DNA from 3 places in the Sporosarcina beigongshangi genome. Region 1 is predicted to be linked to each of the others. Evidence: riboswitches for the same ligand, from Rfam matches in the RefSeq annotation. Region 1 holds a riboswitch; each other region holds the start of a gene.
What was found. Region 1 has a riboswitch for lysine ahead of R2B77_RS08965 (Na+/H+ antiporter NhaC family protein). Riboswitches for the same ligand answer to the same signal wherever they lie in the genome.
Positions count from the first base shown of each region.

Region 2: another riboswitch for lysine. It lies ahead of R2B77_RS01660 (aspartate kinase); the one in region 1 lies ahead of R2B77_RS08965 (Na+/H+ antiporter NhaC family protein).
Region 3: another riboswitch for lysine. It lies ahead of dapA (4-hydroxy-tetrahydrodipicolinate synthase); the one in region 1 lies ahead of R2B77_RS08965 (Na+/H+ antiporter NhaC family protein).

Region 1 is NZ_JAWLIR010000014.1:3,006-7,296, reverse strand. It holds gene R2B77_RS08970 (ABC transporter substrate-binding protein) at 1-471, opposite strand, end outside; gene R2B77_RS08965 (Na+/H+ antiporter NhaC family protein) at 729-2,294, opposite strand; lysine riboswitch at 2,439-2,618, opposite strand; gene yunB (sporulation protein YunB) at 2,744-3,508, opposite strand; gene R2B77_RS08955 (bifunctional metallophosphatase/5'-nucleotidase) at 3,555-4,291, opposite strand, start outside.
Region 2 is NZ_JAWLIR010000002.1:225,269-229,559, reverse strand. It holds gene uvrC (excinuclease ABC subunit UvrC) at 1-1,596, shown strand, start outside; lysine riboswitch at 1,644-1,822, shown strand; gene R2B77_RS01660 (aspartate kinase) at 1,915-3,141, shown strand; gene R2B77_RS01655 (YslB family protein) at 3,178-3,594, opposite strand; gene R2B77_RS01650 (succinate dehydrogenase cytochrome b558 subunit) at 3,820-4,291, shown strand, end outside.
Region 3 is NZ_JAWLIR010000006.1:29,439-33,729, forward strand. It holds gene R2B77_RS04530 (ABC transporter ATP-binding protein) at 1-525, shown strand, start outside; gene R2B77_RS04535 (ABC transporter permease) at 541-1,326, shown strand; gene dapA (4-hydroxy-tetrahydrodipicolinate synthase) at 1,535-2,419, opposite strand; lysine riboswitch at 2,679-2,856, opposite strand; gene R2B77_RS04545 (DUF7916 family protein) at 2,967-3,884, opposite strand; gene R2B77_RS04550 (GntR family transcriptional regulator) at 3,911-4,291, opposite strand, start outside.

The DNA of each region.
Region 1 (4,291 bases):
AAACTCATTAACACTTCCATCGTCTTTAACCGTTACTGTCGGGCTTGTACCTGATGGAGTAATAAGCGGTACTTCATTGCCATTAGCAATTTCAGCCTGTGCAACCGTCGCGCCACTTGTCGCCGCGCCAATAATCGCTACAACTTTATCTTGTGTGACTAATTTAAGTGCTGCATTTGTTGCTTCCGCAGGGTCAGACTTATTATCCACCTTGACTAGTTCAATATCCTTGCCGTCTACGCCACCTGCTGCGTTAATTTCTTCAACAGCTAATTCAATTCCTGAAAGTTCTGATGTCCCGTATGAGGCAACTGCTCCAGACAATTCTAGGTTAACGCCGATTTTAATCGTGTCGCCACCCTTACTGCTTGAACTGTCTCCATCTGCCTTTTCCCCTGCGCCGCACCCTGCCAATAGTCCAACTGCAAGAGTTGCTGTGGCGAATATGCCTGCGAATTTTTTTAATTTCAATTGAAATCCCCCTTGTGATTTAAAATTCTAACAATTTGAAACGTAGATATTGAATCCCCCAGTGTTCCTCCTTCATAGTATTTTAAAACTAAGAATTGAGTGATTACTACTTTCAAGATTGTTTTATAATCTTATTGACTAGTATATATACCTAACTGACTATTGTCAAAACATTTTTTTGTCCAAAAATTGTTTTAATATAATAAAAGAAGCGATGAATTTTCATCGCTTTCTCGTTTCAACCTATAATTATGCGGTTAGCTTACTGTTTCTCTTCTCGCCCTTATCGTCCAAATCGTAAATAATACGATGAGAATGATAATTACAGCGGCAAGGCCAATCCACACAGAGCCTGTTGCACCTAGTACGAAATAACCTATAGTAGCGACAATAGCACTAATAAGCGCATAGGGTAATTGTGTCGTAACGTGATCCATCAAGTTACTGCCTGCACCTGTCGACGACAAGATCGTTGTATCTGATATTGGTGAACAATGATCTCCAAACACAGCCCCTGCTAGAACTGCTGCAAGTGCCGGTAATAACATTTCAGGCGCGGCGTCAATCATAATTGTCCCGGCAATCGGAAGCAATATTCCGAACGAGCCCCATGATGTCCCCGTAGCAAACGCCATCAGACTTGCCAGGATAAAGATAATAACTGGTAAAAATGCAACTGGTAGATTTGCTCTTAACACGACTTCTGATAAATAAGCACCCGTATCCAAAATAGCAATTAAATCCGTTAAGGCCCACGCAAATATCAGGATCAACACGGCAGGCATCATAGATTGTACACCGCCTATAAAGGCACGAACCATCAGCTGCATTGAAGCAGTTTCATTGGATTTCATCTGTAACCCATATAGAATTGCAGCGGCTAATGCCCCGGCGATTCCACCTGCCAGCAAGGACAGAGGCACATCCGTATTCTCAAATATTGACCATATGCTTGAGGATCCACCAATCACATAGCCTGTCCAAAGCATCATGGCAAACGTGACAACTACAAGCGACACAATTGGCGCGACTAGATCGCGTACACGACCATAAGTGTGTGCAGGGAAATCCTCTTTTAATTGACCAGGAATCCCTTTATTCGGATCAAATAATTGGCCTTCCTCTTTCGCAAGCCTTTCATGCTTCTTCATCGTGAATAAATCGATATCCGTCCATGCAAAGAAGAAAACCATTGCAAGCGTTGCAACAACGTAGAAATTCATCGGTGCCATCATGATAAATGCAGACAACGGCGAATAACTGATAGCTGCAGCCCCTCCAAATATAAGGGCCATCTGTCCAATTAAGAACGCTCCCCAGCTTGAAATGGGCGAAATCGAACAAATAGGTGCTGACGTCGAATCGATAAAATAAGCCAATTTCGCACGCGAAATTTTATGCTGATCTGTAATCGGACGAGCAATTTGTCCCACGGCTAATGCATTAAAATAATCATCTACGAAAATAGCGATTCCTAGAAGTACCGTCAGCATTTTCGCTCCTCGCCCTGTCTTAATGCGACGTTCAGCCCACTCTGCAAACGCCCTACTACCACCAGACAAACTGACGAATGCTGTAATCACTCCAAGTAAAAGAATGAATAGCATAATGTAAATATTATACGTATTCAATGCCCCTTCATCCCAGAAGGAGACAATCATTCCATTCCACAAATACTTTATGGATTCACTCGGTGAAAAGGATGCTGTCAGTACAGCGGCAGCGATAATCCCTGATCCAAGTGATAGCAATACCCGTTTTGTTGCCAATACCATTACAATGGCAATTAGTGGCGGCAAAATCGACACCCATGTTCCAATCATTCTAAAAATCCTCCATATTGTTGGGTCGAGGCCCTTCATGGGGGAATAAAAAAACCGACTCCTATCGACACTTAGAGAAGTGTAATGGGAGTCGACCTTATCTACATTGCGTTTGTTGGATAAATAAATTGGCTTATCTAACGTACGACTTGTAGCTCATCATACATCACAAAGATGCATGACAGTGTTATCCCTATTCGGAATAACCCCAGCCTGTTGGACTTGACAACCCCAACAAACTTCGGCAAAGCTTCCTTTTACACACGGTCATAGATGTCAATCTCTCGTATGCTACTCATAAGCAATGCAGCCTCTACCCAATCGGTATTTTATTAACTATACTAGCCTAACAATAAACCGTGGTACTTTCAAGTCTTTTAAAAAAGGAAAGAGAGTATTTATTTTTCAGCCGAGGATAATATCTAGAATGTAGGACCCTTATGCATTACTTATTCCTGTTTCGGAAGTTGGACTGGAATTTCGACATTAGGCGCTGCACCTCCACCACCGCTGTAAACTGGAGGAACAGTTCCCGGTATAATCCCCATTGCAACCAAAATTCTTTGCTCCACTTTACTTTCTCTCGTGGCTAATGGCACGATAATCTGAACGTTCACTGTCAAAACAACATTCACTTCGACAGATGCACTGTTGATACCAAATTCCTTAATAGTCGGTTCAATATCAGTGTGTACTTCACCAATGACATGAAAACGAATGGGGATTTTAGGTCCTAGATTCCCTAGCAAAGGAATATTAAGCGCCTGGCCAACTGGCACAAAAAAGACGATTCCTTCTTGGTTTTCCATCGCCTGTGAATCGTATTCGATATTATCGCGCACTGGTAACACGTCAAAATTACCGGCTTCTGCCTCCTTAAGATGAGTAGCAACGAGTGCGTGTATCTCTCCCACTACCCGATTGGCGGCCTCCGCATTGATCTTTATTACCCCAGTAGACTCATTTGAACTAGTAGGAAACATCTCTTCAACACTAGGAAATGTAAGGTCCTTTGATGTAATCGCTTTGTTAATGACATGCGCAGAGATAATACGCGTTTGCGCCTCTGCATATCGAACATAGATGGGTGTCAATCTCATATTAACAATGTATAGGGATAAGGCAATTGCGATTAGAAATGCTGGAATAAGGAGCGGTAGCATTCTTCGTTTCTTTTTCCTAGATTTTCGAGAAAATTGACTTTGAAATCTCAAAACGACTCCTCCTGCTGTTACAATATGCAGAAAAGGAGCCGTTTATTCAGTACAATTCAGTGCCATACCAGCCTAGCACATCTCTGATTAGTTCTGGCATACAATAGTCTTTCTTCGCCTCTTGAAGAATCGGAAAGAAAAATCCAAATGTAAACATATCCAATGTCGCTAGCGTATACGATTGTCCTTTGACGACTTCTCGATTCCCGGCATAGAGCTTGCCATGACGATTCTTGTACAATCTTTCATGAATCATTGCCCCCATTAGCGTACCACGAAAGCCCAGTCCTTTAATTTCAATCTGTGGCCATTCTTCATTCAATGATAGCTCATATACCTCTTGTAGTTCTGCCCCGTCTAATGTGATGATACATGGATTTATCGGATGTGGTAATAACGTGTGCAAGCTTTCTTTCGTTACCCAGCCCTTGTCTAAGCTACCAAGAAAAATACCTGCGTTAAACAATGCACAATCCGCCTTTGTGTACGCGATTAAGGCACGACCAAAAAAGGAAGCTAATGGACTGACTCCAAATAAGTTTTGCGGTAGAGCCGTCGGATTATAATACACTTTCTCCTGCATTGCCTGCTTACCCGATTCGATAAGTCCAGTCACCTGACTGACGTCTTCCTCGGTACGAATCAGCTGATCTGCTCTGTATAACTTCGCAGCCATCTTTACTACTTTTTTCACAGCAACATCAACGTCTACTGTCACACGACCAACATATTCTCCATATTTCCCTGTCGCGGCTAGTAGCGTATTTCCGACGAGCTTGCCCT
Region 2 (4,291 bases), on a different contig from region 1:
GTCACCTCATCCAATATTGAGGCACTTGTGCTTGAATTGAATCTTATTAAACAGTACGACCCGAAATACAATATTATGTTGAAAGACGATAAAACCTATCCCTACTTGAAAATTACAACCGAGCGCCATCCTAAATTAATCATTACGCGGCAAGTGAAGAAGGATAAAGGGAAATATTTTGGCCCGTATCCGAATGCTTATGCAGCAGGGGAGACGAAAAAGTTATTAGACCGACTGTATCCGTACCGAAAATGTCAGACGATGCCAGATCGTGTGTGCTTGTACTATCATATCGGTCAATGTCTAGCCCCATGCGTCAATGAAGTTGATCAGGAGATTTATAAGGAAATGGTGGACGACATTAGTCGTTTCCTAAATGGCGGCTATAAAAGTGTCAAGAAGGAATTGACCGAAAAAATGTCCTCCGCTGCGGAAAATTTGGAGTTTGAGCGTGCGAAAGAGTATCGGGATCAAATTACAAATATTGAAGCAGTTATGGAAAAACAAGCGATGACAATGAATGATTTTACGGATCGTGATATTTTTGGTTATGCAATTGAAAATGGCTGGATGTGTGTTCAGGTATTTTTTGTACGGCAGGGGAAATTGATTGAAAGGGATGTGTCGCTGTTTCCGCTTTACCAAGACCCTGAAGACGAGCTACTGACATTCATCGGACAATTTTATGGGAAGTCCGAGCATTTGCTACCAAAGGAAATCTTATTATCTCAAGGGGTTGACAGTGAATTGGTTCGTCAGCTTCTGAACGTCAATGTATTTATTCCGCAACGAGGGAAAAAGAAATCATTGGTGGATCTTGCTATTAAAAATGCGGAAATGTCATTGAAGGATAAGTTTCAGCTGATGGAAAGGCAAGAACAGCGAACGATTGGTGCGTGCGAGGAACTGGGTGAGGCGATGAATATAACGATACCGCTTCGCATCGAGGCTTTTGATAACTCCCATACGTACGGGGCTGATCCTGTTTCTGCGATGGTGTCATTTGTCGATGGCAAACCGAATCGCAAGGATTATCGCAAATATGTAACGAAAACAGCTGCTGCGCATGATGATTATGGTGCAATGCGAGAGGTTGTGAGAAGGCGTTATAGCCGTGTGCTGACGGACGACTTACCGTTACCTGATTTAGTCGTCATTGACGGTGGGAAGGGGCATATGGAGGCGGCACGAGAGATTATTGAGGACGAGCTAGGACTTTCCATTCCTATTGCGGGACTGGCGAAAGATGATAAACACCAGACGGCGCAATTGTTGTATGGCAATCCCATTGATATGATTCCGTTAAAAAGAACAAGTGAAGCCTTTTATTTATTGCAGCGGATACAAGATGAGGTGCACCGTTTTGCCATTACATTCCACAGACAACGGCGTGAAACGAATTCATTAACATCTGCGCTTGACGGGTTACCGGGTGTGGGGCCGAAACGTAAGCAACAGTTGTTGAAACATTTTGAGTCGGTGAAAAAGATTCGTGAAGCCTCTGTAGAAGCTTTGCAGCAAGCGGGCTTGCCTGGGGCAGTTGCTAAGGGAGTTGAGGCGTATTTTCGTCAAGAGGCATTGCGAGAGAAAGAGTAATATGATAAAGTAAATGCACTGAATTTTTCACTTACAATTATATATGAAGTGAGGATAGAGGCGCGAATGCTAATAGTACATTTCCGGAGAGCGACAGCTCGGTGAAGGAAATTGAAAGGGGTATTCGCCGAAGCGGACAAATCGACTGTCACGATTGTTTGGCTGGATTTCCATTGAAGAAATGGGAGTCTGTCAGGTATTGACTACCTGGAGAGCTATCCGTACGGAGCATCTCTTTAATGATGTCTCCAATCGGACCCGGCTCTCAACTTATTGAGGGCCGTTTTTGCATACAGGAGAAAGACGGAGGAATGGATAATGGAACGAATCGTAATGAAATTCGGGGGGACTTCAGTCGCGAACCCGGAAAGAATCGCACGTGCGGCGCAGCTTGTAGTAAGGGAAGTGAATAGTGGCAAACAAGTTGCGGTCATCGTTTCGGCAATGGGGAAAACGACAGATGAGCTACTATCGCTTGCGAAAGAAGTGAACTCGGCGGCAGGTCGACGTGAGCTCGATATGCTTTTGGCAACGGGCGAACAAGTGACGGCATCCCTACTTGCAATGGCGATTTCTGGAGAAGGTGTGGAGGCACATTCTTATACAGGATGGCAGGCAGGTGTCCTGACGGAGTCGGTTCATGGCAATGCGCGCATTGAACAGGTACAAGCAGATAGAGTGAGTGCTGCCCTAACTTCGGGAACCGTCGCGGTCATTACAGGCTTCCAGGGAGCTGATATGCATGGTGAATTAACGACGCTTGGTCGCGGAGGTTCCGATACAAGTGCAGTTGCTATCGCTATTGCACTGGGGGCTTCTATTTGTGATATTTACACGGATGTCGAAGGGGTATTTACGACAGATCCAAGACTCATTAAACAAGCTCAAAAGCTTGAGGAAATATCCTATGATGAAATGCTGGAGATTGCGAATTTGGGGGCGGGTGTACTTCATCCACGAGCAGTTGAATTTGCGAAAAACCATCAAATGCCTTTGCGTGTTAGACCGGCTCATATAGAGGGGGAAGGAACGATTATCAAGGAGGAAATTGATTTGGAAAATAATTTAGTTGTGCGGGGCATCGCCTTTGAGCGAGATATCGTTCGGATAACAGTGATGTACAACGTCCCATACAATGGCTCACTTGCCAATATATTCACAGCTCTTGCGGAGCACCATGTCAACGTTGATATTATTGTTCAGACGATTAGAGAGGATGTCCAACCATCTGTGTCATTCTCTATCAAAAAAGAGGATTTTGCCGAAGTGATTAATGTATTAGAATCCAATAAAGAAGCACTCGGTTATAGTCGTGCCGATTTTGAAGTAGGTCTAGCGAAGGTGTCGATTGTTGGCAGTGGAATGGTGTCTAACCCAGGTGTCGCGGCAAGTCTATTTGAGACTTTACGCCAAGTAGACATTCCGATAAAAATGGTCAGTACATCGGAAATTAAAGTGTCTGTCGTAATTCCAGAGCCTGAGATGGAGAAGGCTGTAGCAGCCCTTCATGAACAATTTGGATTAGATGCAGTAAAAGGAAAATGAAAAAAAGAGATGTAGCCACCACGGCTACATCTCTTTTTAAACGCCAATTTTAGTTTTGGTATCCCATTTCACTTGGAATGTAACGCGTCCTTTTTTGGGTTGCGCTTCTCCGTAGCATTCAGTCAAAAGTCCGTTCAATTTCTGATACTGTTCTGCAAGAAAGCCTGCTTCTAGTTGAAAAGATCTGTCTTGGATATTTATCTCATCGCCCATAATCATTGTGAAAAAGGCCTCATCTTTTTGCATTTTTTCGAGGGAAAGAATTCCCCATCCTGCCTCTTGAAAGAACATTGGAAGCTCTTCAACGCTAAAAACAGGAAATTTCCTTGCGACTTCTTTTCCTGCCCAATAAAGAATATCACCTTGGTGAGTACCTAAAATACTAGGTAAGACATGGTCGCGTAAAAGGTCATAGCCGAAATGAGTCGGCGAAAGATTTGTATTATTTTCCAATCGTCTATGCAATCCTTTCGGATGAAAATAAGTGAAATACTTTTAATATAGAAGTAATATGTTCGTAACAAAAAACCACATCATCTTGACCTCTTTAAAACAGAGGAGTACAATGGACATGTTCTAATATTGTACCACGAAGAGGGGAACCGTCAATGATTGCTTCGTGTCTAAACGATGACAACACTGATTTGGTAACCTCAGTAATAAGGGAGGGTAAAAGACTTGTCGAGAGAATCAGATTTTTACTTGCGCCGTCTTCATTCATTGCTCGGAATTATTCCGGTTGGACTTTTTGTTGCCCAACACTTGGTCATTAACCACTTTGCAACACGCGGCGAGGAAGCATTCAACACTGCATCTAACTTCATGGGGAGCTTACCATTCGTTCTATTTTTAGAATGGTTCATCATCTACATCCCACTTATGTTCCATGCGTTTTACGGCCTGTACATAGCTTTCACAGCAAAAAATAACGTACAACGCTACGGGACTTTCCGTAACTGGATGTTCATGCTACAACGCGTTACGGGTGTATTCCTTGTAATCTTTATCGCATGGCACGTCTATGAAACAAGAATTCAGAAAGCATTGGGTGCTGAGGTAGACTTCAATATGATGGCTAACATCTTAGACAACCCATTCATGTTGGCATTCTACATCGCGGGTGTTATCGCGGCGACGTTCCACTTGGCGA
Region 3 (4,291 bases), on a different contig from region 1:
CAACTCGATCCGACAGCAAATTTAAAACGAATGTCTAAAGGGATGAAGCAAAAGACAGCGATTGTAGCAGCTTTCATGGCTGATCCAGACATCTTAATCCTTGATGAGCCGACAACAGGACTAGACCCGTTAATGAGAGTTGAATTTGTCAATTTATTAAATGAGGAAAAGAAAAAAGGAAAAACCATTTTTATGTCGAGCCATATGTTTGAAGAGGTTGAGCATACTTGTGACAAAGTGGCGCTTATTAAAGAAGGGAAGATTATCGCGGTTAAACCAACAATCGAAGTGAAACACAACACAGATAAGGTATATAAAATTGCTTTTTCTACTTCACAAGACTATCAAAGGTTTTTATCCGAACCCTTCACTTTTATAGAAAAAAGAGAGGATCAGTATCAAATCACGGTTACTGTGAATGACCAGGATATCAATCCATTTTTACGGGTGTTAAAAGGATATCCTATTCAATTTATTACAGAGATCAAGTATACACTTGAAAAATACTTCAAAAGCCTATATTAAGAGAGGATGCTTGTCATGATGAATGCCACGATTTTTAAACAAACAGTGCGGGCTAATTACAAACTGTGGATTGTATTTACAGTCGTATTAAGTGTTTTAAATGCAGTGCTGATTGCCGTATTCGAACCTTCTACGCTAACAAATATGGCCGATATGGTCAAAGATACGCCGTTAGCAAGTCTGTTAGGTGATACAAGCTTTTTAGGGATGCTGACACAAACGTTTTATTCGATTCATGGTGTTATATTGCCTCTTATTTTTATAATTATGACTGCAAATAGTTTAGTTGCCTCCCAAGTAGACAAAGGATCGATGGCCTATTTGTTATCGACGCCAATTAAGAGAACGGCAGTCGTACGAACACAGGCATTGTACTTAATTGCAGCTGTTTTTACGATGTTTTTAATCGTGACGCTTGCGGGAATGGTAGCCATACACATTTCTCAAGGAGATTTGGGTACCTATTTGGTAGATTTTATAGCGCTGAATGCAGGCTTATTTCTTCTTATGTTTGCAACAAGTGGCATTTCTTTCATGTTCTCTTGTATTTTCAATTTATCTAAACATTCGCTGGCATTAGGTGCGGGTATTCCGGTTGCCTTCTTCTTATTTCACCTGATGGCACAGGTAAGTGATAGTTTGGAGGGATTCAAATATCTATCGTTGAATTCACTGTTTGACACAGCTGCTATTTTAAGTGGAGATAGTTATTGGTTGCCATTTACTATACTTGGGGTTGTGGGGATTGTTATTTATATCATTGGTATACGTGTTTTTAAGGGCAAGGACTTGCCTCTTTAATGAACATCAAGTGTTTACTTTCATATCAATGAAAAAGGCTATCCAAAAGTGTAATAAACTTTTGGATAGCCTTTTTAGAGTCGGACGGATGTCCTCTTTCAGAACCTTACAGCTGCTGCCATTTTTATCCGTCGTACTTTAATCCTGATTGAATTGAATAGGGCATGGTGTTTTTCTAAGTGTTTAGGTGAATGTGTCACCGTGATGATCAAACACTCACACTATCATAACTAGACAACGTACGTTGCAATGAATGGAGCTGTTCATCGTTCAATGGAATCATCGGCAAACGGACGCCGCCGACGGGGATTCCTTTTAGATTCAATGCCGCTTTTACTGGTGATGGATTTGGGGCGGCAAAAAGGGCTTTCATAATAGGCAACAATTTACGGTGGTCTGCAGCCGCCTCTTTGATATTGCCCATTTTGAAGTTTTTAATCATTGTTTGCATTTCATTTCCTACAACATGGGAGGAGACAGAAACAACGCCAGCTCCACCAATTGCTAATACCGGGATAGTTAGGCCGTCATCGCCGCTATACAAGGAAAATTCTGTTGGTGTTTGCTCGATGATTTCAGCCATTGCATCCAAATTACCGCTAGCTTCTTTAATCGCGACGATATTAGTGATTGCTGCGAGGCGTATGACTGTGTCGACATCGATGTTGACAACTGTTCGTCCCGGCACATTGTATAACATAATTGGTAAAGAAGTCGCCGCTGCAATCGTTTGGAAGTGTTGAAACAATCCTTCTTGGCATGGCTTATTATAGTAGGGAGCGACGAGCATAATCGCATCGACACCAACATCTTCTGCTAACATCGTCAGTTCAATCGATTCCCTTGTGCTGTTCGAGCCCGTTCCAGCGATTACCGGCACTCTGCCATCGACAACCTCCACTGTAAATTTGAATAATGCTATTTTCTCTTCCGTCGTTAACGTCGGGGACTCACCAGTCGTCCCTGACACCACTAAACTATCCGACCCATTGGCGATTAAATACTCAATCAAATTTTTGGTTGCTTCAAAATCAATGTCCCCATGTTCATTAAAAGGAGTTACCATCGCTGTTACAATTTGTCCGAAATTCATCATTCTCCACATCCTATTCATTTTTTATTATCTGAATTCAGCGGAAAACCTTTGCTGAATTCAGATAAAGCCTCCGGCGGATGTCACGGATTTTTAAGGAAGCTATTCGAGCGAGCTCGAAAAAAATCCGGACGCAATTACGCCAAGGCGTAATTGATAAATAAAAAATAAAATAGAGGGTGGAGGGCAATTTATCAGTAGACGCAAAAAAGCAACAACGAGGGCTCGTTGTTGCAGTGAAATAATGGATTATTTCTTTGCATAAGATAGCCCTCCATATAGTTTCCTATATGACAATCCTGCACTTATTCAACGCAGAACCAGCTTCGAGATAATGAGTGTCTCTCCACTTCGGCAAATCCCCCTTTCTACAATCTTCGTAGGATCTCATTATCCTCGGATTGTCTACTAATGGTTTTTGCGCCTCTATCCTTACTTCAAAGTTTCGAAATAAGTAATATTAAATTATTACCACCTTACACGGTATTCAGTACAATTGCAAGTTGAAAGTAAAGTGGAGTGTTTGGGCGGTATGATAAATCCTCGTTTAGCGCCTAACTGACGCTGCCATTCTTACATACGTATGGCGTCTGCCTCTGATAACGATTGAATAGGTCATGATGTTTTCTGGCACCGCGATTCCATAAAATCCTGTATCGCCGATATGGTAAATGTCTGCACCAGCCATTTTACTATTGAGTGCGATTTGACGAATTGTTGCCTCATCTGCTCCTTCTTGACTTGTGCCGATAGTGAGCATGGCTAACGCGCCTTTTGCGTGGACGAAGCGAACGTATTTTTCAGCTGTATCGACTGTGATTCCTGGCACAGTTCCCGGGGCAGGCATTAAAATAACATCAGCGCCTGCTTCGATAAAGCTTGAAAGAGTCGCCTCTGAAATAATGCCGCTACCTGTTTCGTTTGCGACACCAGCGCCATGCATTTTCCCAGCGATGATTAATCCTTCTTCACCAAAAATCTCCCGTGCCTTCTTAATGGCAACGACTGTTTCCTCGTTTGTCACTCCGGTTTTGGGATTCCCAGTTAAACAAATAAAATCAAAGCCTAGCTTTTTAGCTTCACGTAATGCTTCTTCGGTAGCTGTTCGCCCCTTTGAAACAGTATCTAGCTTTTCAATTTGTTCAGCGTTCAGATCAACGGGTTCTAAATTTAGACCGATAGGACGCCCTGTTAATTCTTTTACCTTTTGAATGATTGATTCATTCTCATCGCATTTGTATCCTTCAACGGCAGGGTTAAAAACGTCAAATAAATTCAATAATAGTAAATCCGCACCAAAGGAAGCAGCAAGTTCAGCATTTGTAATACCTGGATATAATGGTGCTACAGAAGTCATCGTCTCCGATAACATCACTCTTCCTTCACATGCGCGTATCGATTTCTTTAAGTCTTGGCCATTCATTTTTTGAAAATCGGAAGCGGTACAATCTAATAATCTTTTCACAGAAATTCCTCCATTTAATTAGTATTTTATCTTGTCACTTTCACTTTGAATTTATAGCGGTCAGCACGATAAAATGATTGTACAAACTCTAATGGACTATCATTTTCAACAAGACCTACTCGGGAAATATAGAGTACGGGATCACCCACTTTAATATGAAGAGCTTCTGCTTCACGCTTCTCGGCAACCATTGCTTCTACATCCTGTTGTGCGGACAATATACTCAAGTTAAGCTCACTTTCGACATATTGATAGATGGACTGTTCTGCAATTTCCTTTGTTAACCCTGGCACGAGGTCCACTGACGTATAAAATAGTTGTAAAGCAATTGGTAAATGGTCGGCTAAGCGCAATCTTTTGATTTCATAAATAGGTGATCCTTCTTTTAGCCCTAATTTTTGCGCTAT